Regions from separate parts of the Saccharicrinis aurantiacus genome, predicted to be linked through region 1. Evidence: riboswitches for the same ligand, from Rfam matches in the RefSeq annotation. Region 1 holds a riboswitch; each other region holds the start of a gene.
The links. A riboswitch is a leader RNA that binds a small molecule or an ion and turns the genes downstream of it on or off. The one in region 1 is predicted to bind cobalamin.
Positions count from the first base shown of each region.

Region 1 (10,333 bases):
GTTAAAAAAGCCGCATTTTTTCCTTCGTCTAAAACTTTGGATACTGCGATTGCGTTGTTTTTACGCGAATCTAATCGTACCTGAATATCACGTGCCATTGGGAATTCGAGGTGCTCTATTACAGCATTCTCGTTAATGAATTCGGATGTTATTTTTAGCGCAGTGCTTGCTTGTTCCTTTGATTTTGGAACAAATACCACGTCGGCATTTATTAATGCTTTAACAGCTTTTAGTGTTAATAAATCGGCATCGCCAGGGCCAATTCCAATTCCGTATAGTTTTCCTTTCATTATGTAAGTATCAAGTATCAAGTATCAAGTATTAAGACTGATTTACAGCTTTAATGCCTAGTACTTGCAGTTATTTAAAAGAGGCATGCACTTCAGCCTTTTCTCTAGCAACTTTTTGCCGTAATAATAAATATAGGGTTGTTGGCCATTAACATGGCTGGTTTTTTATCGGGCTCAATGCGATTGACTGCTACTTGAACCAACTCCGTTTCGTAATTAATTTGGTTTTTGAAATGATTGTAAGCTTCTATCATCGTATCTAAAACAATGGCAGTTACCACAATTATATGTTGCTTTGGTGCTTGTTGGGTAATGGTTTCAATTATTGAAGTCAGGTTACCTCTCGATCCACCAATAAAAAATTTATTATACTCCGCCGTTTTATCCATTCCTAGAGGTGCTTTGCCATGAATCACCTCTAGGTTTTGAATATTAAATTTGGCTATGTTCTGTTTGATGAGCTCCACAGCATCTTCGTTTTGCTCAATGCCTAACGCTTTTCCATTGTAAGCTTTTAATGCTCCTTCAATGGTCACAGAACCTGTGCCTGCACCAATATCCATGAAGTTATCGCTACTGCATAATTCTAATTTACTCAGAACAATAGCTCTTACTTCTTCTTTGGTCATAGGCACTTTGCCGCGTATAAAATCTTTGTCTTTCATTTTATTAGTATAAAGTATAAAGTATAAAGTAGTAAGATGTGCTACTTTGTTCTGAATACTATATGTTTAAATTTATTCTTTTAAAGCTGAAAAAAGTCTTTATACTTTTGTCTTAATACTTTTTACTTGTGCTTTAATTATTATCGAACACAAATTCGCATCAAAGTCTTTGTGAATAGCTTCTGATGCAGTGCATGTTTCAATTTGTTCATTTTCGTATGATAATCTGCTGCCTATAATCATATGGGCATTGGGCAGGTTATTGTCGATTAGCGTTTGGGCAATGGTTTTATAATTGTTATTTCTATCGGTTAATAGAAAAACAGATTCGTATTTTTTGAGGGCATCTACAAAATTAAATTCGGTACCATGCAAGGAAGCTAAATGTGCTTTTTCGTAGCTCATATTCATTTTAGCATACAGGTATTGAAACGAACTGATGCCCGGAATGCATTTTACATTATCATCGGCAAAAGTTGCCATTATGAATCTTCTTAAGCTATGAAATCCGGTATCACCTGAAACTAGAACTACGATGTATTTGTTTTTATTTGCAGTAATATCCGTCTGCAATTGATCCAAATATCCGGTAAAAATCAACTTCTCCTTATTCGAATTTTCTACCAATTCAAGATGGCGTTTTCCTGCTATAATAATATCCGCTTTCGCGATTTCTTTAAAAACCTCGGGTAAAATAAAATCTGGATTACCAGGACCTATGCCGCAAATAGAAATAGTACTATTCTTTTCTTGACTTTTCTTGTTGGTAGAATTGGCTTTCAATAATTCAATATGATTATTTGCCCTATCACTTTTTCCCAATAAGCCTTTGCTTTGCGAAAAGGTGATAACCTCAATTTCTGTTTCGTTGTAAATATATTTATTGGCACGATGCTTTATTTGATTGGCTATGTAATTCCAAAAGCTGGCATCTTCAATTATATCAACAGCTTCCTCTGTGGTATTGGTATCCATCAGTTTAATAGCCGTTGAGGTGTCGTTGCTATATTTTAAATAATGCGCCGTCATTACTTCGTTTCGGGCATCGGCAATTCTGCTGTGGGTATAAAATATACCAGCAGCTAGTTTCACTAATTTACCAATGTGACCTACCAAAACTATCTTTTTAAAGCCATGTTTCACAGCTTTTTCGAGCATGAATCCGATAAAATTACTGGTTTGCACCACCAACTTATCGGGTACATCGTAATATTTTTTCAGAAAGCTTACTGCATAATTGCCTGGCACAAGAATTACTTCATCGTGACCGAAAGCTGCCAACTGTTTTAAGCTTAATTCAAGTGAACTTTTCAAAGCTTCCTCCGACATGGGTTTAACAATGCCTGTGGTGCCCAAAACGGAAATGCCACCAACAATGCCCAATTGCGGATTAAATGTTTTCTTGGCAATCTCAACGCCTTCAGGAATGCTCAGTTCCACTTTTATGCCTTCATCATCAATTACCTCGGCTATGGCCTGATGAATCATTTTTAGCGGAACAGGATTTATGGCAGGCTTCCCCACTTCAACTGCAAGTCCAGGTTTGGTAACCATTCCAATTCCTGGCCCAGTTGTTAATTCAAAACCTGCTTCATCGCGATGTGTAGCTTTTGCATAAATTTTAATACGATGCGTGGCATCAGGATCATCGCCTGCATCTTTAATGGTATAACAGGTGGCAGAGTTTTCATTGAACTGAGGTTCACATATTTCAAGGGTGCTTTCAGAACCATCGGGCATACGCACATTAATGTGATGCACCAATTGTTGATGCACAAGCATGTAAGTACAGGCCTTAGCCACAGCAGCCGAGCATGTACCCGTTGTGAATCCACTTTTTAGTTCGGTATGAAAATCTTTTTTTGACATCTCCTTAATAGTTATAAGTGTTAAATGATAGGTTATAAACGATGCACATGGCCATAATCAAGCTGTAAAACCATTTATCATTTATCATTTATAACTTAGCACTTATCATTTTACTACTTTCCCAATCCATATAAAATGGCATTTAAAATAGCTACGCCAACCGTGCTTCCGCCTTTACGACCACGAACCAACATGTACGGCATACCTGAATCGCGCAACATGTCTTTACTTTCGGCAGCGCCCACAAAACCAACAGGAACGCCGATAACTAAATCGGGTTTTACCACACCTTCTTTGTACAATTCGCATAAACGAACCAATGCTGTTGGCGCATTTCCGATTACGAATATTTTAAAACTTTTATCGCTTGAGGCTTTATCAATACCTACAATAGAACGTGTAATTCCCTTTGCTTTGGCTTCGGTTTTTATGCCTTCGTCGTGCACAAAACATTTTGCTTCGCAAGCATATTTTGCCAATGATGGTTTACTTAAGCCAGCAATAATCATTGAGGTATCTGTGTAAATATTACAGCCTTCTTTAATTGCTTTTTGAGCATTTTCTAAAGCATCAGGATGTGCTTCGAATAACTGTCCATATTCAAAATCGGCAGTGGTGTGAATCACTCTTTTGATGATGGGTGCTAAATTTTCGGGCAATGAAAGGTGCATTAATTCACGCGAAATAATTTGCATGCTCTCGGTTTCAATACCTTGAGGGTTTAATATTATATAATTGCTCTTTTCCATAAGTCGAATATTTGTTTTGTGAAGTCGAAATTTGACCAAAAGTGAATGTGTGCATATCCTGCCAATACATTTTTATTTTGCAGTCCGCATTCCCATTTTATATTGCTTAAAGGTTTACTTAATTTATATTGATGCTGAATATTTTGTGCATCCTCGCTTAATGTTGATTTGTGAAATTCGTGGCATTTTGTTTTTGCTCCGTTTAGTTCACACTCGGCGTAGCCAAATCGTTTTAAGCGAGCAGTCATTTCTGTGGCACAATTGAAAATACCCACCATATTGTTTTTTGCGCCATCGGTATTGATGATTTCTTTGGTGAGATACATTAATCCACCGCACTCTGCAAAAATGGGCATATTGTTATCTGCTGCAGTTTTTATTTGCTGCAGAAGCTGTGTATTTTCACTTAATTGATCGGCAAAAACCTCGGGATAACCACCACCAAAATAAATGGCATTGCAATTATCAGGTAGTTTATCATCCGTAAGCGGACTAAAATACTGAAGCTTGGCGCCGAGTTCTTCCAATAGTTCAAGATTATCTCTGTAATAAAAACTGAAAGCTTTATCGTAGGCAACTGCAAGGTTTAAACCTTTTAGTTCGTCCTTTTTAAAAGGAATTTCAAAAGCTTCAGAGTCTTTAACTTTAATTTTTGCGATGTCAAGTAAGGTTTCTGTATCAATGGTTTTGTCAAGAATATCAGAAAGTTGGTTTACTTTCTCGTTAAGTGCTTCCACTTCTTCGGCTTGTACCAAACCTAAGTGACGGCTTTTGAGTTCCATATCCTTCAGCGGCGGAACATAACCAATGCATTTAATGCCACATTCTGTTTCAATAAACTCTTTGTATTTCTGAAATAGCATGTCGCTCGACACATGATTGAGGATGACTCCTTTTATATTGTTATCGGCTCTCAAGGTCATGAAACCTTTTATAATGGCCGAAACAGATTGGTATAAACCTTTGCATCCCACAATTAAAACAATGGGCGCTTCTATTTTTTTCGCCGTTTCATAAGTACTACCGATTCCCTTTAATCCCAAGCCATCGTACATTCCCATAACACCTTCGGCAATGGCAATATCGGCTTTAGCTGCATGTTTATTAAACAAATATTTAAGGGTTTTATCATCCATAAAATAGCTTTCGAGGTTGTAGGATGGCGTGCCCACTACTTTCTCATGAAAACGAGGATCGATAAAATCGGGACCCACTTTAAAGGGTGACACATTATATCCCTTTTTCTTTAAAAGGTGCATTAAGCCAATGGTTATGGTAGTTTTTCCACAACCGCTGTTTGTGCCTGCTATTACGAAACCTTGCTTGCTCATTAGTTTAGTGTGTGTTGAATGGTTTCTGATTTAAAAGCATCAACCTTAGTATAATCAATACCTAGGTTTTGATATATTTCTAATATTCTAGGTTGTTTTAGTTTGGCTTTTTTGAGCAGTTGAACGTCGCTTAGTATAGTGTTTGGATTACCCATGGCTAATATTTCGCCTTGGTGCATAATGATTACTTCATCGGCCCAATCAAAGGCTTTATCCACATCGTGAGTGGAAATGATAACACTTGTTCCTGCTTTATTTAGTTTATCAAATTCGGCGAACATTAAATCGCTGTGGTAAGGATCGAGACTGGCAGAAGGCTCGTCGCAAACCAATACCTCGGGTTGCATTACAAGTACAGAAGCCATTGAAACGCGCTTTTTTTGTCCGGTACTCAATTGATGCGGTGTTTTGTCGGCGATATCTTCCAATTCAAATTCTTGCAGACAAGCTTGTACTTTTTTATGTATCCAAACCTTATCATTTGAAATCTGGCATAAGCCAAAAGATATTTCTTCGAATACGCTTGGTGCAAATAATTGATGATCGGGATTGTGGAATAATACACCTACTTTTTCGCGAATGTTGCGTAGGCCTTTTTTATTGTATTTATATGGCACATCCTTATAGCATATTTCTCCTTGACTAGGCTTGAAAACTCCATTTAGCATCATCATTAAAGTGGTTTTGCCCGCACCATTTGCGCCGAGCAAGGCTATCTTTTTACCTTTAGGAATGGATAAATTAATCCCATTTAACCCTTTGTCGCCATTGGGATATTTGTATACGATATTATTTAACTTGATGATGCTCATTAGTATGTTAAAAATAAAGCCAATGCTTGTATGCTCACTATAGTGGCAAGGGTTAAACTAAAACTTGCCGACTGTTTTGTATGGGCGTGTATAAATTCAAATTTATCATCAAAAGCTCTTGATTGCAAACCATAATGTGCTACCGACGATTCGTGAATAGAACCTATTAATAAACTGCTTATCAAAAAAGAAATAGACTCGTAAATGCCTTTTCGTTTGGTATAGGCCATTCTCGATTTCTGTGCAATCATTAATTGTTTAGCTCTTTCTACTACGCAATAAATATACTTATAGGTTAATATAAATAGCTCAATAAATAAACACGGAATACCAATTTTTCGCATGCTTGTGGCCATTTCTGATATTGATGTAGATATCATATAAAACAGAAATATGGTACACATGCCTATACTTTTACCGCAAATAAGTAATGCTTGCATGATGGATTCATTACTATGTCCCAGATAAAAATGCTCCAGTTTAATAAATGGAGTTCCTGCATTTATATTTATCACTATAGCCAAACAGCTAAAGGTAACAAACAAAAGTGGGATGCTTAATAATTTAGCGAGTTTTGCGATAGAAGTATTTGTGAATAGTAAAATGAGTGCTGAAAATAAAGCAATAATACCAAGGGAATAAAACACCGAATTAGACGATATAGCAAAAGCCAGCGACAGAAATATAAAAATATTCCGATGCCATAAATTGCATTTAGCTGCTTTCGATTTACCTTGGTATAACTCGCTTATTTGCATGCCTTAGCTTTTTTTCTTTTTTCGCTATAAATAATATAAGCGCCTATAATACCAACTCCAATTAATGTTTGTAAAGCAAATAGCAAAGTTTCCGCTTTATCACTTCCCGGTTCCCAAAAAGGTTCGAATATAGGTTCGAACGAAGCGTCAATTTGTTGAATTACTTCAACAGATTGATCATCGGTGCCATCAAAAAGAGATAAAGTATCGGCCATTCCAATCTGAAATAAAACGGCTGCAACAACTGCTATCCCTACCCAAAGTGTAATGCGTTTTGTTTTCGTCATTTTAATTGAGTTTGCTTAGTAATTTAATTTCCTCGCTGTTATAACGCGTAATCAGCTGATAGAATAGTACAGTTAATATACCTTCGATAATGGCTAATGGCAATTGCGACAGCGCAAAAACCGAAAGAAACTTTATTGTATTATCCATAATGGTATTTGCTTCGGATTGAAAAGCCATGGCCAACTGAACAGAAGTACACATGTAAATGCATAAATCTGAAAAGAACGCAGCTAAAAAGATAGACAACCACTGTGGAGCTTTTAATGAAGCAGCTAATTTATAAATACCTACCGCAACAAAAGCGCCAACCACTGCCATTGAAAAAGCATTGGCGCCTAAGGTTGTTATCCCTCCGTGTGCCAATAATAATGCCTGAAAAAGCAAAACAATGATTCCAATTATCGACATGCTTGAAGCGCCAAATAAGAGCGCTCCCATAGCAATACCAGTAAGATGAGAACTGCTCCCCGCAAGGGAAGGCAGTTTTAAAGAAGATAATACAAACACAAATGCACCCACTACAGCATAAAGAATTTTGGCCTGCGGTACTTCGTTAATCATCTTTTTTAGTTTGTTGAATCCAACTAATAAAAAAGGGATAAATGCAATCCACCAAAGGATGCTCCATTTAGCAGGTAAAAAACCTTCGGCAATGTGCATGGCGCTTAGTTGCGTATTTGCAATGAGTAGGGCAGAGAGCGTTGCGAATATCTTCTTCATCGAAATTATTTTGCTGCTATATGTGTTGATACCTTATTCACAATTAAGTCCGCCATAATAGGATCCTGACCAATTGGAGCAGTAAAATCGAAGCTGATGCCTTCGTATTCTGCTGTTAATTTTTCTAAGATGCCTGGGATATCGAAGCGGATGTGCATGCCGTTGTACAAGAAGTAAGGGAATATAACAAAATCACGTTCTCCTTTTTCATATAAATCTTTCACCACATCTTGTAACGATGGGTCAGCAATTTCCATGTGCGCGCCAGCCACGTTTTTAAATTCGTTTTTATCGGCAACAAGCTTTACGATGTAATTAAAATCTTCAATAGCATTTTTTGATTTGCTACCATGGCCTAAAATAATCAATGTTGTATTTTGCATCGATCTACAGTTTTTAAATGAATAAGTAGTTCAATGCCTGTGAGTATTTAATTATGGAGTTACCAATTCTATAATCAAATAGAGCAAATGAAATGATGTTTATTTCATTCTGCTTTTTATCCCGAAAGCACTGAATTAATTGTTTCTTGGCAGGTCTTCCGGCTCGCTTCATTCTTATCGGCCTTCCCATCTAACGATCAGACAGTGGCAAAAAGTAGTGATAAGAAACTTTTTGAAGCATACGGCTGCGGGTACAGCTCTCGAATTTAACGAGATTCCCATTTTAAGGTAATTGCTGAAAAGCAACATACCACCAATGCGCTGCAAATATAATTATTTGAAGTAAAGGAATGCATAATTATTTAATAAAATTAACATGTTGTATAGCGAATCTAAATAGCTAATGTTTTGTTCGTTAATAGTTATAGAGATAAGAAAATGAATATGTGTTCTTGTTTACTATAAAGTTGTTGCTTAGTGTATTATAGCTGGGTTGTTGCATGTAAATGCAGGTTTGTAATATGGTCATTATTTTGTTTTGTGACCAATAATATCCTCCATCTTTTGAGTGTAATGTTCCATTTCTAGGATTTTAATACCACCCTATATTTACACCAATGAAATTAACACTATTTAAGTGTTCGGTTTGGTATGATTATAGTAATGTTAAGAAAAGACAAATAATTATGAGGGGAAAGTACAGTTTTATTATTCTATTACAACTGATTTTATGTCTATACGGATGTTCCGATGATGATGGATTTAAGATGGTTGATGGCAATAACCCAACTTTAGAAATGGAGGATGCCGATATAAGAACCGATGTTGCAACAGGGTTTGTGCTAAAAGGACTTGCAAAGGATAATGATGGTTTGAGCCATATTACAATTAAAAGTAGTGAGTTAAATATTAATAAGAAGATTGATTTAATTCATTTATACGATAATTTATTGCATGAATATGAATTAGATTATGCAGTTACATCTAATGATAATATGCATGCCGCTTTAAGTAATGTTTTGGTAACAGTTTACGATGTGTTAGGTAATGCTACTGAAGCAGAAGTTAAGGTTGATTTTACAGGAGACTTTGAAAGTCCTCAATTTATTCAAGTGCCACCTTTAATTAATTACATTGCTTCTGGTGATAATATTATCTCTTATTCATTTGAATTAGAAGTAGAGGATAACAAGGAACTTGCTGAAGTATCTGTAAAAGTTGAGAAAATATCATACAACGAGGTTTTTGTTGACTTTCCTGATGATTATAGAAAATTCGCCACTCAAATTAACTTAGAGCTTCCTGGGGAGTCTGCAGATTATGAAGTTGTTATTCAGGCTAGAGATTATGAGAATAATGTGTCTGAGCATATTTCTATTATTAAAGTTTCTGAAATTCCTAACTACGAAAAGCTTTATGTAGTAGAAGGGGATGATGAGAGTGTTTTTGAGAACAATATTTTTGGTGTACCAATGATGGTTGAACGTGTTGATGATTTTGTCTACGAAACAGGTTATTATGTCAGTACTCCTAATACTGAAATAAGATTTTTACCGCAAAAAGATGGCTTTACTCCGGTTTGGTACGGTATTGATTCTAAAACAGATTTAATTGTAGCTGCCAAAGAAATGGATGATGCTTTGCCAATTGTAATTGCCGAAGCTGGTTATACAAAAGTTCGAATTAATATTTTAACCGGAGAATACTCTTTAACTAAATATACACCAACGGATGCTATTCCTACTGATGGTTTTCTTAATGGATCTCCAGGAGGACAAACAGATGTACCTGTAGAATTAGGTTTGGTTTGTCCAGCAACATGGTTTGGTCATATGGCATGGGAATTAGTTAGCCCTCAAATGTTAGTTCAGGATGACCAAAATCCATATATATATAGAACAGAATTTCACGTACCTGATGGTACTACTAATGTGAAATTTATAATAGCTCCTAAATCTACTCAAGCGCAACCAACGTGGTGGCATAAGCCTAATTATAAATGGGATGATCTAGATAATCCTGAAGCTGTACTGTTAAATGCAGGTAATAATCCTGGGAATTGGTCAGTTCCTGTAGGCGGTACTTATTGCTTCGAATTTGATGCACACTTGCTTAGACCTAAGTTGTATTTGAAGAGAGATTAAGCATAAAACATAACATTTTATAAGATTCCACAGCATAGCTATTTTATTAGCTATGCATGCTGGGGTGATTTATAATGCCTGTTAGATTGGGGTTTAAGAGGTTGAAACTTTATTGAAATGTCAATTAAAGAATGAAATAAAAATATATACAAATGAAGATATCAAAGATTTTATTAACATTACTGGGAGTACTCTGTACTACCTTGTCTTTTGCACAAGGCCAAACCGTTAGGGGTAATATAATATCGGGAAGTAACGAGCCCATGGCAGCAGTAACCGTTGTTGAGAAAGGAACTACAAATGGTATTATTTCTGACATAGATG
Region 1 covers NZ_CANLCN010000005.1:163,328-173,660, forward strand. The annotation lists gene cobI (precorrin-2 C(20)-methyltransferase) at 1-290, opposite strand, end outside; gene cbiT (precorrin-6Y C5,15-methyltransferase (decarboxylating) subunit CbiT) at 395-955, opposite strand; gene cbiD (cobalt-precorrin-5B (C(1))-methyltransferase CbiD) at 1,055-2,824, opposite strand; gene QMO11_RS07985 (precorrin-8X methylmutase) at 2,938-3,573, opposite strand; gene QMO11_RS07990 (cobyrinic acid a,c-diamide synthase CobB) at 3,552-4,904, opposite strand; gene QMO11_RS07995 (energy-coupling factor ABC transporter ATP-binding protein) at 4,904-5,716, opposite strand; gene cbiQ (cobalt ECF transporter T component CbiQ) at 5,716-6,474, opposite strand; gene QMO11_RS08005 (energy-coupling factor ABC transporter substrate-binding protein) at 6,465-6,761, opposite strand; gene QMO11_RS08010 (energy-coupling factor ABC transporter permease) at 6,763-7,482, opposite strand; gene QMO11_RS08015 (sirohydrochlorin chelatase) at 7,488-7,865, opposite strand; cobalamin riboswitch at 7,997-8,198, opposite strand; gene QMO11_RS08020 (cadherin repeat domain-containing protein) at 8,483-10,009, shown strand; gene QMO11_RS08025 (SusC/RagA family TonB-linked outer membrane protein) at 10,162-10,333, shown strand, end outside.

Region 2 (10,333 bases), on a different contig from region 1:
ATTAAATTTAGATAGTAGCAATACTCAAATTTCAATTTTCGATTCAAAATCCACGCTTCTTAATAAGTTAGGTGAAATTATTAAGAGCATTGATATTCATAACGAACAGGAAACTGCTTCTGAAGAATTAAGCGATAGAGAAAAGGATGTATTACGCGAAATTGCATTAGGAAAAACCAACAAAGAAATAGCAACCAATCTATACATTAGCACACACACGGTTATTTCTCATAGAAAAAACATTACACGCAAACTAGGTATTAAAACCGTTTCGGGTTTAACTGTTTATTCAATATTGAACCAAATAATTTCAGTTGAGGATATATCTTAATTAAATTCCAATTGCCTAACTTAAAAGATCATTCTTAGGAAACTTAACCGAGAAAGTAGAGCCTACGTTTAATTCTGTCTCAAACCAAATCTCGCCTTTATTAATATTTACCATATTCTTTACAATTGCTAAACCTAAGCCCATACCTGATGATTTGGTAGTGAAGTTTGGCATAAACAACTTATCCTTAATCTCATCCGGAATACCTCTTCCGTTATCTTTTACTCTAATAACAATATTATCGTCAACATCTTCAATATGCACTTCAATTAATCCATCTTGTTTGTCAGGGATGGCTTGCATTGCATTTTTAATAAGATTATTAAATACACTTATGAGCTGTTTAGGGTCAGCATAAACCAAATACTCTCCTCCTACCCTATTTATCACCCTAAATACTACTTTCTCTTCTTTATCAAACAAATGAACACATTGTAACAACGATTCAATTATATTTATTTGCTCGCGTTGTGCAGCAGGCATTTTAGCAAAATTAGAGAACTCTGAAGCAATGGATGATAACTTATCTATTTGATCAATTAAAGTTGATGATACGCGCTTCAATTTCATATCAAAATCATCTGCATCATCTTGCCTTGCCAACTCCAAATATTGAATACTCAACTTCATCGGCGTAAGCGGATTTTTAATTTCATGCGCTATCTGCTGTGCCATTTCGCGCCAAGCTAATTCTCGTTGCGATTTTGCCAAATTCTCAGCGCTACTTGCCAACTCATCAACCATTCGGTTATACTCAGTAACAAGCTTACCTATCTCATCGTTCCATTTATATTCTATTTTCTCGTTTCGTACGCCCAATTGCAAACGACTCATTTTATCCTGTACCACTAAAAGTGGATAGGTAATTCGTCGAGATATTACAACTGTTAATGCAAAAACGATAATTAAAAAGATTAAATAAAAATTCAAAATCCCCATTACCAAAGAAGATACTTCTTCTCTAATTTCGGAGGTCCCTATAAAATAAGGCATATTAATGTAAGCCATTATTTCATTTTTATTATTAAAGAACGGAACGTATGCCGACAAAAACTCTAGGTCACCAATCTTCTCATATTGGATAAATTCGTTTTCGAGATTATTTCTCATTGCCAAAAAGCCTGCACTATTCATTAAGTGACTCTGTAATCCTTTTTCGTACAACTCTGGTCGAGAAGTGGCCATTAACCGCCCTTCAAGACTATACATATTTATATCTGTATAAAATACATTTGAGAATTTGGTAAGTAAAGAAGTTAAATAAGCTTCATCCTCTTCTGTAATGTCTACTTTTGAGCCTATTTTATGTTCAAGCTCCATTAAAATAGACTTGGTTTTCTCTGATAATATTTGATGATTCTTCTCCTCAAACCTATTTAAACTTTGCCAAACAGACCCACCAGCAATAGCAATAAGTAATAAAAACATTAAACTGATGATGGATACCTGTATCCGCTCATGAATGGAGAAATTCCTAAATAATTGTCCTTTTTTTACTTTTATAATGGATACCAGAATTGAACCAAATACAAAATAAAAAATAAAGAAACTAGAAAACGCAACCAACAACATATTAAAGTCAATCACTGGCAAAGACAAAATAATAGTTACATCATCCTCTGGGTGATACACCATATGATCAAAACCTTTATACCTAAAGGTTCCATAGTTTTCAAGTTCTGAACCCTTTGAAAAAACTTCTTTTGAGTACGAAAAATCTCCGGTTTGTTTTACCAATTCCTGATTTACGTATTTACCATATGAATAATGCGTAAAAGGCTCCTTTAACTTTCGCTCACGTTCCGTAAGCAACAACTCTGGATATCCAGCCCCTTCAAAAAACGGCTTTGCAACCAACTCTAAAAATAAAGTTACTTCTTGATCTGAATTTGCGTAAAAGGTAAACACCCCAAAGTAGGTAATTACATCAACCGGCGAACTCATAAAGTAATAGTTATTACTACCTAAAACTTTGGTACCATGATTTTTTAAAATTCCTTTAAAATAACTATAGCAATCATATAGGCTATCGGTTTGTGTTAATCTAACCTCGCCCCCAGGCCAACATGGAATCAATTGCAAATCATACCTCGACAAATACCCATCAAAATAGACTTTTGACAAATGCCGCTGAATTTGCCTTACATCCATATTAGGCTTTGTAAGCTCTTGCAATAAAAAGGTATCCTTATTTATAAGTTGTTCTTTTTCTTTCAGCAGCAACTCTGATAGAGGATCTTCTTCTAATATTAATCGAAAAGAAAGATTATCAATCAGTAAACGCCTTTCCTCATTTTCTTTATCTACATAATGAATTAAAAATACAACTACTGCATAAGCTGCAAAGAAAAATATAAACCAAATAAAAGAAGTATAAGCGTGTCTGTTCGGATTTTGTTTAATCCATAATAACAGCATATACAACAGTATAACACCAACCTGAATAATATAATGCAGAAGATTATGACAAAACAATAAAGAAATGGCTACTACAACACACAATACAATTAGTTGTAGTCGCTTAGTAAAATGCAAGTAAAAACTCCTCAACATTTTTTCTAACACAAGAACCGAAGACAACCAAAGAAGGGCAGTTATAAAGATTCGAACCACTCCGTATACTTGAATATCGGTAACCTTAAATACAAGTGTTGCTACCGGAGAATGATCGAACATTTCAATAATAATGTGATTAGCTACAAACCAAATTGCAACCCCTATCACAATATTAAAAACTAACATTAGGTATTTGCGCCAAAGTATTTTGCCTCCGAAAGAAGAGCTACCCAAATCGATATACCTATAAAATAATAGTGCATGCATATACACTAGAATTGCAAAAAATAACAGACTACCTAGATTGGATAAAAACCTATTGACGCCAAAATGTATCGGAGAGAATAAGGCAGTTTCAAATAGAATACCTGGCCAATTTAAATAACTATGTGCTGCGTAAAGTATAAATATAAATAATGTACTGCCATAAAAAATAATCCACTTAACTTTATTCGATTTGGCTTTTTTCAGTTCATTAATAATAACGCTAAAGTAAATTAACAGGCAAATTATAAAAAACATTATGCTTATATAAGCATAGATTGCATTCTCTTTTTGGCAATTCTCAATTGAAAATAAGAAAGTACCATCTTCGTCAGTAACCTGAAGCTGACCTTCAATTTGTTTGGTAATTAACTTACAGTCATCATTAAACGGGCTAGCAATTGTATAGGCATCATGTAAAAATGCATTATTATAAGGATACTCTTTTCTTAAACTTATAATGGATATTACTTTTTGCTTATGATGCTTGTATACATGAACCCATGCCCACTCATTTTCAAGCTTAACTACTTGCTGGTCGAATTGCTGAATACCTTCGTTGTTATAAGAGAGCATTTGATCACTCCATGCCACTAACGAATCGTTTTCATAAATTAAAAAATCATACCCCTCGGGTTTATCGTTTAAAGATTTTTCTACAAGTTTCCATGGAGTTTCCTTATCTAATGCTTTAAGCACACCAGTGGAATATTCCTGAGCTTCATGTTTTTTTTCTATCAAGGTAGTTCTAAAGCTACGCAGATTAAAAGCACCATCAGTATTATGCTTGTATATTGAGGCAAATATTATTGACAATAATACAGATACTACAAACAGAACATGAATGGATTTTATTTTATCAATCATTGAAGATAGACTCATAAACTAGTTTTCAATAGAAATTAATCGTGATGATATGGTTGATTCTTTAATATTGTAAAAGCACGATAAATTTGCTCAACAAAAATAAGGCGTACCATTTGGTGCGAGAATGTCATTGCTGATAAAGATACTTTTCCATTGCTTTTTTTATAAACTTCATCGGAGAAACCATAAGGTCCACCGATTACAAACACCAGTCTCTTTAAACCTCTTAGCATTTTTTGCTCCATAAAATTAGAAAAACCACGAGAAGAAAAACTCTTACCTCCTTCATCTAATAATATCAACTCATCGCCCGATTGTAATTGAGCCAATATAAGCTCCCCTTCTTTTTGCTTTTGCTGAAGAGCTTTCATATTCTTTGTATTCTTAATATCAGTAATTACCTTCATTTCAAAAGGCACATAATGCTTAAGTCTATCTATAAATTTAGAAATTCCTTTTTCAAGATATTGCTCATCGGTTTTACCAATTACAACCAAAACTACTTTCATTCTAACAAAAAAACTAATGTTACGTAAAACGTATTAAAATAATATACGCATTGCCATATTATACTAAATACATAACTAATATTATACCATTTAAGTAAAAAATGCATCACAAATAAACAAAAATAAGTAAAGATATAGTGGATTAATATTTGGATCGGTTATTTTTGTTTGACCAAAACATAAAAATATGACAAACCTAAATTTTAGAATACACACACCATTGCTTGTAATTCTTCTTTTAATGGGAATTACTATAGAGAGTTCTGCTCAATTTCCTACGGAAATTACCAAGGCAACACAGAGTGCAAACTCGCCTGAGTTATCAGAATACTTCAATTCTAAAATAGAATTAGTTCTGCCCGAGAAATCAGGTGTTTTTAGCAAAGAACAAGCTCAACTAGTAATGAGCAGCTTTTTTAAAAACAACCCAGCCCAAAGCTTTAAAATAATACACCAAAGCAACAGACAAAGCTCTTCATTTGCTATTGGGAAATACAAAACACAAAATAATATTTTTAGATTTTATTTTCTGACAAAAACAACTGAAGATAAAACCTTTATACATCAATTAAGAATAGAACAAGAAGATGATTAATGAGTCAGTTTTAAATACAATTGTTGACAACGCAATTAAAGAAGATATTGGGGATGGTGATCACTCATCTCAATCATGCATTCCGGATACCGCAATTGGTAAGATGCAACTTTTAGCCAAAGAAGATGGAGTTTTAGCAGGTGTAGAAATTGGCGAACACATTTTCAGAAGATTTGACCCTAACATTAAAATTGAAACATTTATTAAAGACGGTGCAGTTATAAAACCTGGAGATGTTGTTTTAACAGTTGAGGGTAAAGTGCTTGATTTACTAAAAGCAGAAAGACTTGTTCTTAATATGATGCAGCGCATGAGTGGTATTGCTACCAACACGCGCAAATATGTAACTGAACTAGAAGGCTTGCACACACGAATACTTGATACCAGAAAAACGACTCCTGGGCTAAGGGAAATTGAAAAACTTGCTGTAAAAATAGGTGGTGGTGTAAACCATAGAATCGGACTATACGATATGGTGATGCTTAAGGACAACCATATTGATTTTGCTGGCGGCATTGAAAAAGCTGTAGCAAAAGTTAAGCAATACTTAAAAGAGAAAAATAAGGATCTCAAGATTGAAGTTGAAGTGCGAGATTTTGATGAATTAAATCAAGTACTCGCCATTGAGGGAGTGCAGAGAGTTATGCTTGATAACTTCACTCCTGCCGATACTAAAAAAGCAGTAGAACTAATAAACGGAAGACTTGAGACTGAGTCATCGGGTGGTATTACTTTTGAAACTATTAGAGCTTATGCTGAGTGCGGGGTTGATTATATTTCGGTTGGTGCATTAACACACCATATTAAAAGTTTAGATTTAAGTTTAAAAGCTCTATGAATCAAATTATGCAATACGACTTTGAACTTGAATTTAAGGTAAGAGATTACGAGTGCGACCTACAAGGCATTGTAAATAACTCAGTATATCAAAATTACTTAGAGCATACACGCCATGAGTTTTTAGACTCCATTGGACTTAACTTTTCCAAGTTGTTTGATGATGGTATAGTAGCTGTTGTTGCTCGTATCGATTTAGCCTATAAAACTCCACTAAAAAGTAACGACAAGTTTGTTGTAAAAACAAGGGTTGAACTTAAAGGAGTTAAGTATATCTTTCATCAAGACATATATCGCCTCAGCGATAATAAAATTTGCTTAAAAGGCATTGTGACAACCACTAGTTTAATAAATGGGAAGCTTGGTATTTCTGAAGAAATTATTAAACCATTACAAAATATTATTGATCAACGATCATAAAACAAAAATCCCAGTGAAGTTAACTTCACTGGGATTTTTTATATTTTCAAAATCGCTTTGAGAACGATTCTATCTGAACAAACACTTACCAGGGTTCTCACCTACTAATATTTCTTTATCTTCTTCGTTTAGACCATAACTGTCAAAAACAACTACTTTATCTTCATCAGAAACAGTAGCAAAGAACTCTGCACTCCTACTACTTACACTTATTGCATCAAATACCTTTGTACTATATCTATCTTCAGGAAATAAGATTTTCGCTGAAGAAAGGTCATCTTCACTAATTCGCATCGAGTATGTACCTTCATTTATATAATATAGAGTGGTTCCTCCAAGAGAAATAGCTATACCATCTCGTCCTTTACCAACATATCCACCAAAAGGATAATTAGTAACAGTGCGTTCACCCTCCTCGTTTGTATTATACGAGATACGGACTAAACCTGCGTTTGATTTTGGACTTTCACCTTCACCTTCGCACAATACCCACAAGTTACTATGCACATCAATAACCATATCTACTGGATTAACTAATGTTTCAATCTTAACAGTATCGATAGTCTGATTTCTCACTAAATCAACAATCATAATACCATTTTCAAGATCACTTGTATTAGCAACATAAACCAACTTACCTTTATCGTAAGCTATTTTTGTAGGATTAATTCCAACTTTAATGGTTTCTTTAATTGAAAGAGTTGTAGCATCTATTTTCAAAAGTTCTCCTGAGGTCATTTCATCTGCTCCTGCTATTGTAGCATAAACAAAGGTATCAGAAACACAAACCACATCTGTTGCATTAGCCACTGACGCTGATGTCATTTCTGATTTAAAATCATCGAGGTTCACTTTTTCGATAACAGAACTATTCCCCTCCGACATTAAAAAATACCCTTTTTCCGATCCGAAAGAGGCCGCCAACATTTCTCCTGTTAATGGTCTATCATTTATTTCGTTAAAAAGCTCGTTGGTTAAAGTATCTGCATGATAATGCGTAACACTTCCGTTTGCACTACCACTACCTTGGTTCATTACAAAGGTTCCTACAATAGAGGTTTCTTTACCATAGTTGGAGTTGTTGATACTGCATGAAACAGATATTACACAAAAAACCAATAATATGCTTGGAAAAAAATTCTTCATTCTGATTATTCTGATTTTTTAAAACGTACTAACAATATAATTTTCAAAGTGCAAATATAAGATTACCTATTAATTAATGTGTAATATCTATGAAATTATTAAACATCACCAATTAAGTTTAAATTAATAGCCCATCGAGAAGAGAATATTTATATAGAAGATATTTTCATCTTTTATACCTAAACATTAGCACGGAATAAAAACATCAATTATATTTGCGCAAAATTTTGGTTCCATAATTTTTATGGATTAAAAGGGAATCCGGTGATCACTTTAGTGAAATTCCGGAGCTGTACCCGCAGCTGTAAGTTTCTAAACAATTATTGCATCTCACACCACTGTTAATACTATTAATGGGAAGGTAGCAATAATAAGAAACGAGCCAGAAGACCTACCAAATATTGTTTAACAAAAGCTTCGGGAGCTAGGCTGTTAAGGATATTCTTAATTGAAGGTCTTTTCTATTTCTCCCCTTGCGTTTATGATTTTTTCAGATGTATATAAAATTAGGCATTTGCTTAGTTATTATTGGACTTTATTCATTTCAATTATTCGGACAGGACACATTTTCTGAAGAAGAGTCGCTCTTTTTAGCAGGCTTAGATACCGTATATATTGATAATGTAGATGTAGTAAGTAAAAAAATAAACCTATATGAGGTTGGTGGTAAAAAGGAAACGTTTACGCCAATGCAAAAACAAACAACAGAGGCAGGTAACTTAAGTGACTTAATATCAAGATACCAGCCCATATACGTTAAATCTGATGCTGGCGGACTTTCTTCCATTCGAGTAAGGGGTACTTCAGACAATCACACCTCTGTTAAACTTAGAGGATTAGAAATAAATTCTCAAACCCTAGGAAGTTATAATTCAAGTAATGCTCCTGTATTTTTATTTGATCAAGTAGAGTTAACCTATGGTAGTTCAACAGCTACAAAAGGATCTGGCTCAATAGGAGGAAACGTAAACCTAGGCTTAGAGAACAAATATAACGCAGGAGTTAACTCTGAGGTAAAATTAAGCGCTGGTAGTTTTGGTGAATACATGGCTGGTGCTAAAGTATTTGCAAGCAATGGCAAATTCGAATCAATATCAAGGTTAGCTTATTACGAAAAAGAGAATAACTTCCCATTTACCAATACATCAAGCTACGACTTTGAAAAACAAGAATTTCCAAGAGACACACAAAAAAATGCACGCATAGAAAACCTCAATTTCATACAACAACTTAACTATAAGTGGAATAAAGACAAAAGCATTTCGTCCGTAATTTGGTTGGCTAAAAACAGACACGAAGGTCAACCTAACATGAATGAAAATCAAAACCCGAACACCAGATACCTTGAGGATGAAAACATACGAACATGGGTGCAATTTGACAACATAACAAATGGCATAAACTATTACATAGGGGCTGGATACGTTTTTGATAATGCCATTGACTACAATAATAAAGCTCAAAAAATAGCAACTCAACGAATTATTGCCGAAACAGGTGCATCTAAAGAGTACAATAAAATAAGCGTTAAAGCCGGAATGCGCAATGTTTATATTAAACCTGATGTATATGCTTATGATGAGAATATAGATGAGAATAGGTTTTCCGTATTTGCTTCGCTACTTTATAAGCCATACCCTTGGTTAAAAACTACCTTAAATCTAAGACAGCAAGTTGTTACTGAGTTTAACGCACCATTCACTCCTTCCATAGGGTTTGATGCCCGCCTTTGGTACAATTCTCAGAGTATAATATCTGTTTTAGGAAGTTTACAAAGAGCATATAGAATCCCCACTCTGAATGATAGGTTTTGGGGTCAAGATGGGTATACAGGAAATAAAAACATTAGTCCGGAAGATGCCACTAGCTACGAACTAGGTTTTAATTACTTATATGCTCTTGATGATAAGTGGGTAGCCAATGCAAAAATAAATGCATTCTATATGGATGTTGACAATTGGTTAATGTGGATTCAAGGTACCAATGGTTGGTATGCCGAAAATATTGCCCACGTAATTAGCAACGGAGTTGAGTTTAGTGGTTCGCTTACTCGCAATTATGGCCAACATAAAACCACTCTTGGTGGTAACTTCTCATACAACTCTGCAGAGAGAAAAGAATCAGAACTAGAAACAGACAAACTAAATGAACAAATTGAGTATGTTCCTATATACAATGGCAACCTTTACATACAGCATCATTATAAAAAATGGGATGTCGGTATTGATGGCTCATATGTAGGCGAACGAAAATACAATCAGGTAGGAGGAAAATTAGATGCATTTAAACTCGTTAACCTATCATGTGCCTACAACATGAATATTAATAAAAACAAACTCACCATTTCGGCTAACATAAACAATCTACTGAGTAAAGAATATCAAAATCAGTATAACTATGCGATGCCCGAAATAAATTATAGAATAGGAATTAATTATACATTTTAATACATAAACCATGAACAAATTACGATTACTACTTTTAGCACTACCTTTTTTATTCGCGTCTTGCTCCAATGATGATGACAACAAACCATCTTTAAAAATAACAGGACATTACGTTTTAAATTACGGTAGCTATAGTGCTACAGTTGGTTCATTATCATACATTGATTTAGAAAACAACACAGTACAAAACGGAGCTTATGAGAGTGCGAATGGCGTGAGCATGTCTGGAAAACCACAATATGCCTATGAATATAAAGGAAACATTTACTTTATGGGAAATGCTAAAGATGAAATATTCCATGTAAGTGCTGATGATTTAACACAAACTCAAAATGGTGTTACTGAAGATATCATTAAGCCA
Region 2 covers NZ_CANLCN010000015.1:7,695-18,027, forward strand. The annotation lists gene QMO11_RS15820 (response regulator transcription factor) at 1-331, shown strand, start outside; gene QMO11_RS15825 (sensor histidine kinase) at 347-4,033, opposite strand; gene rlmH (23S rRNA (pseudouridine(1915)-N(3))-methyltransferase RlmH) at 4,054-4,527, opposite strand; gene QMO11_RS15835 (DUF4783 domain-containing protein) at 4,715-5,122, shown strand; gene nadC (carboxylating nicotinate-nucleotide diphosphorylase) at 5,115-5,960, shown strand; gene QMO11_RS15845 (acyl-CoA thioesterase) at 5,957-6,379, shown strand; gene QMO11_RS15850 (YncE family protein) at 6,449-7,525, opposite strand; cobalamin riboswitch at 7,737-7,938, shown strand; gene QMO11_RS15855 (TonB-dependent receptor) at 8,020-9,972, shown strand; gene QMO11_RS15860 (NHL repeat-containing protein) at 9,983-10,333, shown strand, end outside.
Region 2: it holds a riboswitch for cobalamin, as region 1 does, so the genes downstream of both, QMO11_RS15855 (TonB-dependent receptor) here and QMO11_RS08015 (sirohydrochlorin chelatase) in region 1, are expected to answer to the same signal.

Region 3 (10,333 bases), on a different contig from region 1:
TGGATGACCGAGATTGATGGTAAATCAATTGTGGCCACTGTAGATTGTACCGGACATGGTGTTCCGGGTGCTTTTATGAGTATGTTGGGTACTTCGTTACTTACCGAAATTGTGAATAGTCGCCAATGGAACGATGCCGCTGATATATTAAATGAATTAAGGACTAAAGTGAAAAAAGCCCTGCACCAAACAGGTAGTAAAAACGAAGCCCGCGATGGCATGGACTGTACACTTTGTATTATTGATTACAAAGCAATGCAGGTAAATTTTGCCGGTGCATACAATCCGCTTTATATTATCAGACAAGGCGAATTGATTGAGCAAAAATCGGATCGTATGCCTATTGGTGTATATGCCCGAGGCGAAAAACCATTTACCAACCATAATATACAATTACAAACTGATGACTTAATGTACACCTTCTCCGATGGTTATCACGATCAGTTTGGTGGCGAAAAAGGACGCAAGTTATTGGCCAAAAACTTTAAACAATTGCTACTCGATAATTCGCACCTACCAATGGAAAATCAGAAAGAAGTATTGGATTCGCATTTCGAAAACTGGAGAGGAAATTACAATCAGCTTGATGATGTTTTGGTTATTGGTGTTAAGGTGTGCCCTAAAGAAAAACAAATAGCAACAGAGCCTGAGTTGGTGGAGGCAAATACTTAGTAGTTTACAATGAAATGATATAAAAAAAACGCCCGATATTGATGGGCGTTTGAAATTATGGTTCCTCTTGTTTACAAATTATAAAGTAATACTTCATTTTCTACCCAATTACCATTAAATGCGCATTATTAGGTTTACACCATAACTGAAATAATTACTTATGCCAATTATTGACATTATGTAAATAATAAGTAATTTAGCGCACTTAATAAACCCAAAGCTATATTATGCGAATTATACATCTTGCCTTTACTATATCCTTATTCCTATTTAGTTTTTTAAATATCAATGGTCAATTCATACCCAAATGGTGTGAAACAGTTCATTATAACAAGGACTTTATTGCGCCTACAGAGTACCATTCTAGCGGCCTAAGCTATCTTTTATCCGATGTTCAAATAAATTTAATTTCAGAAGAATATTATACTCACATAGCATTAAAAATAACTGAAGAAAATGGTTTGGCTCAAGCATCTTCAATTACCCTAAATTATGATAGCACATATCAAACAGCAAAATTCCTTGCTATCAATATTATTAGAAACGGTACAGTGATTGATATCCTTAAATCTCAGAAACCTGAGATATTAAGACGGGAGCAATACCTCGAATTTGGGATAACAGATGGATCTTTAACTTCATATTTGGAGGTTAAAGATTTGCAAGTTGGTGATATATTAGAATATCGCTTTATAACTAAAGGGTTTAATCCAATATTAAAAGATTATTTACTAATATCTCAAAATACAAGTTATGATATTCCTATCGGCAAATTGCATATAAACTGTATTACAGACAAAACAAAAAAGTATAAACTAAACTTGACGAATAATGCGCCTACACCAATTATCAAAGAGGGTAATAATACTAGGCAATACATATGGGATATAAGCAATCCGCGTATTATTGATATCGAATCTGATATACCTTCGTGGTATTACCCAATACCAACTATTAACATTTCACCCGATACTAATTGGGAGTCTATAGCTAAATACGTTCTGAGCTTCTACAAATCAAACGAAAAATTTAGTGCCGAATATGAAACTTTATTAGATCGCATCAAATCTAGTTATACAACAAAGAGTGAACAAGCACGTTACGCAATACAGTATGTACAAAATAACATATACTATTTAGGTAATGAAGAAGGTATCTACAGCATCAAACCGAGACATCCAAACTTAGTTTTAAAGAAAAAATCAGGAGATTGTAAAGAGAAGAGTTGGCTTTTAACTTGTTTATTAAACGACATAGGTTACGAAGCCTACTCTGTATTGGTTAATACATTTCAAGGGCATGTTTTAGATGAAAAACCAATATCACTGGCAGCTTTCAATCATTGTGTAAATTGCTTAATCGACAATCAAGACACAATTTATATTGACCCAACAATAACAAATCAAGGGGGCAATTTGAATAATATTTTTTTTCCCAATTATGAAAAAGGACTGCTAATTAAAAATGGAACTACTAAGCTAAGTGCACTTCCTTTAAAGAATCCTGGCGAATCTAAAATAGAAGAAATATTTAATTCTAATAGCACCGAAGCTGCAACTCGTTTAGATGTAAAAACAATAATTACAGGTAGAAATGCAGATTTCAAACGTACAATATTCAAGAACATTTCGCTAAGTAACATTCAAAATGAATATTTAAAAAGCTATGCTAATAGATATTCTCGTATAGATACAATAGGTAAGTTTTGGTATAAAGATGATATTGAGGAAAATAGAATTGAAATTAGACACTCATATATAATTGATAATTTTTGGAATTATTTAGATTCCTTAAACACTAAAAACATATCTACAACATTGAGTGCTCGATCTATTCAAGATATATTACGACGTCAAACTTATCCGAACAGAAAGAGCCCATTAGCCTTAATTTATCCTTTAAATATTACTCAAACCATAATTGCAAACCTTCCCTATGAATGGCGCATAAAAAACGAAAAGGAAACCATAAGTGGTGATGGTTTCAATTTTTCAAGAACCGTTAAATACCATGATAAAGAACTCTATTTAAATTATAACTATAAGACTACGCAAGACCACATTAATAGTGATGATTATTTATCCTACCTTGATAACAATAAAAGTGTTTTCGATAAACTAAACTTTAATTTATGGTACAATACGGGCAGCCAAGCTAAAAATATTGAAGAAGGACCTCATCCATTTTTCGTACTCTTTATTGCCTTAATATTTGGCATCTGCATTATGCTTGCCTTTAAGGGGTATAAATATAATCCTGAAGTTGCACCTGAATTTAACGGAGCAAACAAAAAAATTAGGGGTTGGGTATTAATTCCTTCAATTGGCATAATAATATGGACACTATTAATGTTCGTATCCTTTCTTATTAAACTAAACTGGGGGATAAATTCTTGGCTTACACCAAATTTAAATAATAGCTCTAGTACAGATCTTTTATCTAGATTTGCTCTGCTCATAGGATTTATCTCAATAATAGTATTTGGCTTATTAAATTCAATCCTCTTTATCAAAAAACGAAGTAGCTTTCCAAAATTAATGATCGCCTACTTTATTTACTTTTTACTTTTTACTTTATTGGTTAGTACAATTATGTATTTTAGCTTAGGAGAAAAAGCACTCTTTTTAATAGGTTTGTGGCCTTTTATTAATTGCTGTATTTGGATTCCTTATTTTTTAAAGTCAAAACGAGTAATGGAAACTTTTACAAATAGAATAAAGTAACATCATGATAAATAAAATCTAATTAATACATTATCAAATGACATATATTTCATTGTAATGTTTTATATTTTAGCTTGACACATAGTTATGAACACTCTCCTCTGAGACACAAGCAAATCTCTCTGAATTTTAGATAATTTACTCACGGACTTCAAATTATTGCTCTGAAGCAGCTACTGCTTGCTCTGAAATTGCAAAAAGATACTCTGAGCGTTGCTAAAACTGCTCTGAGAATACCATAATTTACATTGAGACATAAAAAAAAGTCCCCGAGGAAGGGTAAGACCTACTCGGGGACTAGTAAAATAAGGGCTTTTGAGAATATTAACTAAGCACGTATTTCTTTTTCTTATCAGGATTATCCCAAAATATAAAACGGGCATACTCGCGCACTTCCCTATTTATATTAAGCAATAGCGTATATGCCTTATCGCGCAATACTTTAGATTCTGAGCTGCCATCACTATCACCATTGGCAATAGCCAATATTTCAGAAAGACTATGCGAAGTACTCCTTGAAACATCAAGCACTTCAAGATTAAAATTAATATCTGTTAGCGGATCAGGATATTTTTGTCCTAACACACCTAACTCTAATAAATCTTGAACCATATCAGCATTCCCGCTTCCTTCACGTATCCTACGCACCTTTTTCATTACATTAGGTAGTTTACGGTAAGCAAAGGTAAAATTACGCAACAAGTGCTTTTGTAATTCATACCCCTTAACACTTTCAATAGACCACTTTTGCTGTGCTTCCTTTTGGGCACGGTACTCGCCCATCCATTCTGCCTGGCAAAAGCGGAGTGCTCCCGCCAAGGGTTTAAGCTGCTCAATTAGGGTAGCATCCATTCCTACCGCTGTAAACGCCTCAACATCTTTGGCGGCCTCAATGGCTAGGGTTTCAGAATCAGCAGCAAGCTCATCGGCTGGAATTCTTAATTCAATAATTTCATCTGCTTTAACAGCATCAATTTTTTCTTCCCATAGTTCAAAATCACTTTGAAAACTCATATTTTATTCAATTTTAAATAAATATATTGCGGCAATTCCGTCGGCCTCTTCTTCCAAATCCATGGGTCCAATCAAGGTAGGTTGATGACCAGCCGACGGTTTATTACTGCAATACTTAAATTAAATTTAATAAAATAGATTAATATTATGTTGCGTTTTTAGAAGTTTTATTTTTCAACATCACACTAATAATGAACCAATAAGCTCTTGAAAACAGGACCTAGCTATACTAGAACAAGCTATTTGCATACTCGCGGCAACATTTCTTAGCACTTCAATCTGGAATTAATATAAATTAGATAGGATTTAGTTGGTTCTTTTGTTCCGAAAATATATTTGTTTACGTTTGCAGTCAAATAGGTGAACAATTAATGCGTCGCATTTTTTGTTAAAAGGGAATGCCGTTAAAATCGGCAACAGTGCCCGCTACTGTAAGTCTCACGTTCTTAATACAAGAACAGGCGTTTTACAACATACTCATTACCATTGCCAAGTTGGCGAGAAGGTTTTTGTAAAACAGAGATAAGTCAGGAAACCTGCCTATAGATTATACTAATGAAACTTCCGGGATAAGAAGTTAGTTTGTGACATTGAAATCCACATACTAAAACCACATTGCTTTATTGGCTATAAAGTAGTTATGGCATTCCCTCAGGTTTCAGTTTATAGAATATTTTAAACTGATCATGAAGACGAAAACTGTATTACTATTACTCATTTTGTGCTTGGGGCATCATCAGCTTAGTGCTTCTGACATTAAAGGAAGAGTGCTGAACAAGCATAAGCAACCCCTGCCCTTTACAACCATCAGTGTAAACCCAGGAGAACTTGGGGCTATTTGCGACAATAATGGAAACTTTGTATTAGAGAATCTGAAAAATGGTACTTATAATTTAACCATATCCTACCTTGGTTTTAATACCATTAAAAAAACCATCAACCTTAAAAACAAAGACTTAAACCTAAGCTTCATCCTTGAAGAAAACGACGAAAATATTGCAGAAGTAAGCGTTACCGCAGATAGGTATGCACGCGAAGTAAAAATGCAAAGTGTGGCTGCCGTTAAAGTTGATCAGCAATTTATTAGCGAAAATGCTTCGGGTAGTTTAATGCAAACGCTGAGTAAAATACCCGGCGTTAGTTCTATTGATGTGGGCTCATCGGCTTCAAAGCCGATAATTAGAGGCATGAGTTTTAACCGTGTGGCCGTAATTAATAATGGCGTTAAGTTAGAAGGTCAGCAATGGGGCGAAACACATGGACTTGAGCTCGATCAGTATGCCATTGAAAATGTAAAGGTGATAAAAGGCCCAGCCTCTATACAATTTGGTAGCGATGCCTTGGCCGGTGTTATTGAAATATTGCCCTCAAACATACCTGCTCCCAATAGTACGGTTGGCGAGGTGAAATTAATAGGTAAAACCAACAACGACCTTGTAGGAACTAGCTTTTTAATTAAGCAACGTAAAAATAAATATTACTATACATTGCGAGCCACTTATCTCGACTTTGCCGATTTGATGGTTCCTAAAGATTCTATTGAATACAACACCTACAATCTTATCCTTAACAACAATGTAAAAAACACGGCTGGACGCGAGGCTGCCATCACAACGGAAATAGGCAAACTGTTTGATCGGGGGAATACATCGTTTCAAATCTCAAACCTCTATCGAAAAACGGGCTTTTATGCCGATGCCTTTGGGGTGGAAATTAGAACACAAATTCCCATAGATCATGATGCAAGTAAACGCGATATCCAAATTCCGTATCAAATGGTAAATCACTTTCGAGTTTCGAACCATACGAGTATAAATTATGGCGAGAACCAGCTAAATACCAATATTGCCTATCAAAATAACATCCATAACGATTACGATCACCTTACGGATATTACAGGAAAAACTCAGGTATTTCCGGATGATCACCTCAATACCGGGCTGCAACTACACACCCTATCGGCCAATGCCAATTATAAAATAAAGTGGAGCACTGCTACACTAACTTCTGGCTTTAGCGGGCAGTACATTAAAAACCTGCGCAGTGGTTTTAACTTTAACATACCTGCCTACGAAAAGGCAATTGGTGGTATTTTTACGCACTACCAAAAACAACTTCGATCCGAAACTTTTTTTGATGCAGGATTAAGGTATGATTACGGATTTATTGATGTGGAAGAATACATTAATCCGCGTAACCAAAACGAAACGGATTCCATATTATCTACACCTATAAATCGAAGCTTTAGTAGTATTACAGGTACCATTGGTATATCTAGTCAATTGAGCGATAAGCTTCATGGCAAGGCCAGTTTTGGCAAAAGTTTCCGCGTTCCGTCAATACGAGAACTGAGTGCTTATGGTATGATTTGGAGCTCGGCACGCTTCGAAATAGGTAATCCTGAGCTAAACCCAGAAGAGGTGTATCAGCTTGATGGGGAATTGAGTTTCATAAGTGAATATATCGACCTTACGGGTGGTGCTTTCTATAGCTACTTTTCTAATTATATTTTTCCGCATCCTAGCGGTGGATTTAACGATATAGTGGGTGCCGGACAAATTTACAATTACCAAGAGACGGAAGCAATTAGAACTGGTGGCGAGCTTAGTTTATTTGTTAAGCCCAACGCTAATTTGGGTTTTGATGTATTGGCCGAATATGTATATGCCTTAAACCTGGATAACAATGCACCGCTACCGTTTACACCGCCTTTAAGTGTGGATGCATCTGTAAATTATAAAATCAAATTATCTAAAACCAAAGCGTATTTGCTCAATACCTTTTTAGGCGCCAAACATATGGCCGAACAAACTCGTGTGGTACAAAACGAGGTTCCTGGCAATTTTACCAATGCATCTACCATTGTATACTTGGGTGTAAGTGGCAAACTTGGAACTAAAAGCCAATCGCCCGATTTTATGCTGCGTGTAGATAATTTATTAAACACAGAATATTACAATCACCTAAGTATATACCGACGCATTAACATGCCCGAAGCAGGGCGCAACATACAACTCACAGTTAATATTCCATTCGGAAACTAATAGATAATCATAATAAATAAACAAACATGAAAAATTTTAAATCACTAGGCCTATTCGTAGCTATTGTTGCGTTAACATTCACATCGTGTGAAAAAGAAGACAATACCAAACAAGCTCTACACCCTGTTATTTCTGAATTTAGCGTTGGCGCAGAGATAGGCGATGGCGCAGAAATTCCTCTTGGCGGACAAGTATCATTTACTTTTAATGTAGAGATGGAAACTGAAGACAGAATTATCAGTTACCATGTTGAAATGCATAGCGAGGCAGCTACTGAAGCAGACGAATTTAAAGTTATTGATGAAACCTTTGAAGTTGCTGAATTACGAAATACCCATATTCACGATCATTTTGCTGTTCCTACAGATGCGCCGCTTGGCGCCTACCACTTTCATGTAAAAGTTACTAGTAAAGATGGTTACGAATCAGAAGTAGGTCAAGAGTTAAAAGTAATTGCCAACCCAGCCTTACCTATTATCCCAAACTTTTCGATTGAAGATGAATCTGGTGCACCTAAAAAAGACTTTAAAAAGGGCGATGTAATAGTTGTTAAATTTACTGCCGAAGCAACAGAGGGAAGTACCTTAGATCATTACGCATTAGAGATTCACGACGAGCCTAAATCGGGTGAGTTAGAAGATGAATTTAAACAAGTTGACGGTGAATTTACAACTGATACTGAAGGTACAACTGTAAAGGGTGAAACTAAGGTAAATGTAGTACACAAGGTGACCATTAACGAAGTTGGCGAAGCGGGCATAAACCACTTCCACCTGCATGTTTACGATAATAAAAATAACGGATCTGCCGCAACCGATAAATTAACGATCAATGAATAAGTTTATAATCAGTACGCTATTTGCAGGCATCCTATTATTAGGAGCCTGCTCTGAGGACAAAGAAGAGTTTGACACCGAGGCTCCAACTATTTCAGTTGAGTATCCGACCCCTTGTGCCATAGAAAAATTTGGCGATATGATTCGCCTAAAAGCCAATTTAAGCGACAACGAAGGTTTAGGAAGTTATAAGTTGAATATTCACCATAACTTCGACCACCATACACATGGCAACCACCAAGAAGTTTGTGAGATGGATGAGATAAAGACAGCCACAAATCCGTTTTTAAAAGACTGGTCGGCTAGTTTACCTAACGAAAAGTCAATGGTGCTGGATACCTCATTTCAGTTACCTGCCGATATGCAAGGTGGCGATTATCATGCATTATTATATGTAACCGATATTAACGGTAACCAAAGTTGGACAGGTATTAGCATTAAGATAATTGAAAACTAATAGAAGAGGTAAATGATAAGTGGTAAGTTATAAATTGACTTACTCCCTTGCCGTTAAATTACTTGATACTTGCTATTGTACAGCATAAAATAAACTAAGCCCATTGCAACACAAAAGCAATGGGCTTTTTTACGAATAATACTTACTTTAGCAGCATGACATCATTTGACTTTAGCAATCAAAACCATATTGTATTTTCCATTCTGGCTATCATTATTGTAGTCCTTATATTTTTATTACTGCGCTATAAAACCATTGCGTTCCTAAAGGAAAGAAAGGTAAAAAAACGCTTCGAACGAGGGAACAAACTCGAACTGCAAGCCAAGTCTTTTCTGAAAAGCAAAGGATATACGGTGGTAGATTATCAAAGCACCTACCAACATAAATACCGCGTGGATGGAGTTACCTATACTTCGGAAATTGAACCCGACTATATTGTAAAAAAGAAGGGCAAAAAATATATTGTTGAAGTTAAAAGTGGTACTTCGGCCATTAGTGTGCGTAACCGAAATACCCGCAGGCAATTGTTAGAGTATGATTATGTGGTTGAAAACGATGGTGTTTTTCTATTGGATATGGAGAATCGTAATTTACAACTCATCGAATTTAAACCCAAGGGTGAAAAACGTGCTAACAAATTGATTAAAGCCATAATAATATTGGCGATAATTGGAATAGCTATTCCCTATTGGCAAGTTAAAGTAGCCATTGGTGCTATTTTAGCTTTGGCCTTTTTTAAGGATCGGTTTTAGATAGATATCAGTAAACTAATCCTTTCTCAAAATTCGATAAGTCTCTAATTTCAATTTGAACAATGCGGAAATAAACGCCAAATATCTGTAAGCTATTTATTTTTACGGAAGCCAATAAGTATAGGTCGGGCAAGCCTACCCATACCCCGAGCATAGCTCACCAAGCCCAAAGCAAGGCTTACCTATACCCCAAGCAAGCCTTACCCTATCCCGGAGCAAGCCTTACCAGGCATCAAGCAATCACTTACCAAGCATGGAGCAATGCCTACCTATACCCGAAGCAAAGCAAACATTGAAGTGGCTTTATATAGCGAGCGTGACTCCCGCGACTAAGGAAGCGATCTCAAGCTTAGCTGCAATGCCTGTATTTTTACTTTTGGTTTGTCTTATTTATTGTTGCGCCTTGAGATTCCTTCGTGCCGCGGGACGGCTAGGCGCTTTGTTTTACTTCTTGCTTCACCCTCGCTCAGCGAAGCGTCTCCCTTCGATGTTGTAATCAGGTCTCTGCCCAACTAAATAAAAATGTTGCATTATAAGATTTGTACAAAACTGAAGCAAGAAGCCTTGCCAAATACGACATAGCGAGACGTTATGCCGAACTTATACTTTGTTACTTAGCTGAGGGGGCTAGTTATTCCTTCATTATTGTTGAAATATATTGCTTTTCGTCCTTACCTTTTGTTACTATTTCTATTTTATTTTCATCGATGCTGGCCATAAGTAATAATAATTCACAAATGCTTTTTTCTTGACAAGAAATATCATTCACAAATAATATTTCATCTCCTGCATGAATATTCGGCACCTTATCAGGTGACCAAACAAAACCCACTTG
Region 3 covers NZ_CANLCN010000001.1:775,997-786,329, reverse strand. The annotation lists gene QMO11_RS02855 (tetratricopeptide repeat protein) at 1-672, shown strand, start outside; gene QMO11_RS02850 (DUF3857 domain-containing protein) at 900-3,395, shown strand; gene QMO11_RS02845 (hypothetical protein) at 3,720-4,409, opposite strand; cobalamin riboswitch at 4,751-4,967, shown strand; gene QMO11_RS02840 (TonB-dependent receptor) at 5,096-7,453, shown strand; gene QMO11_RS02835 (DUF4625 domain-containing protein) at 7,480-8,292, shown strand; gene QMO11_RS02830 (DUF4625 domain-containing protein) at 8,285-8,746, shown strand; gene QMO11_RS02825 (hypothetical protein) at 8,902-9,498, shown strand; gene QMO11_RS02820 (retropepsin-like aspartic protease) at 10,130-10,333, opposite strand, start outside.
Region 3: it holds a riboswitch for cobalamin, as region 1 does, so the genes downstream of both, QMO11_RS02840 (TonB-dependent receptor) here and QMO11_RS08015 (sirohydrochlorin chelatase) in region 1, are expected to answer to the same signal.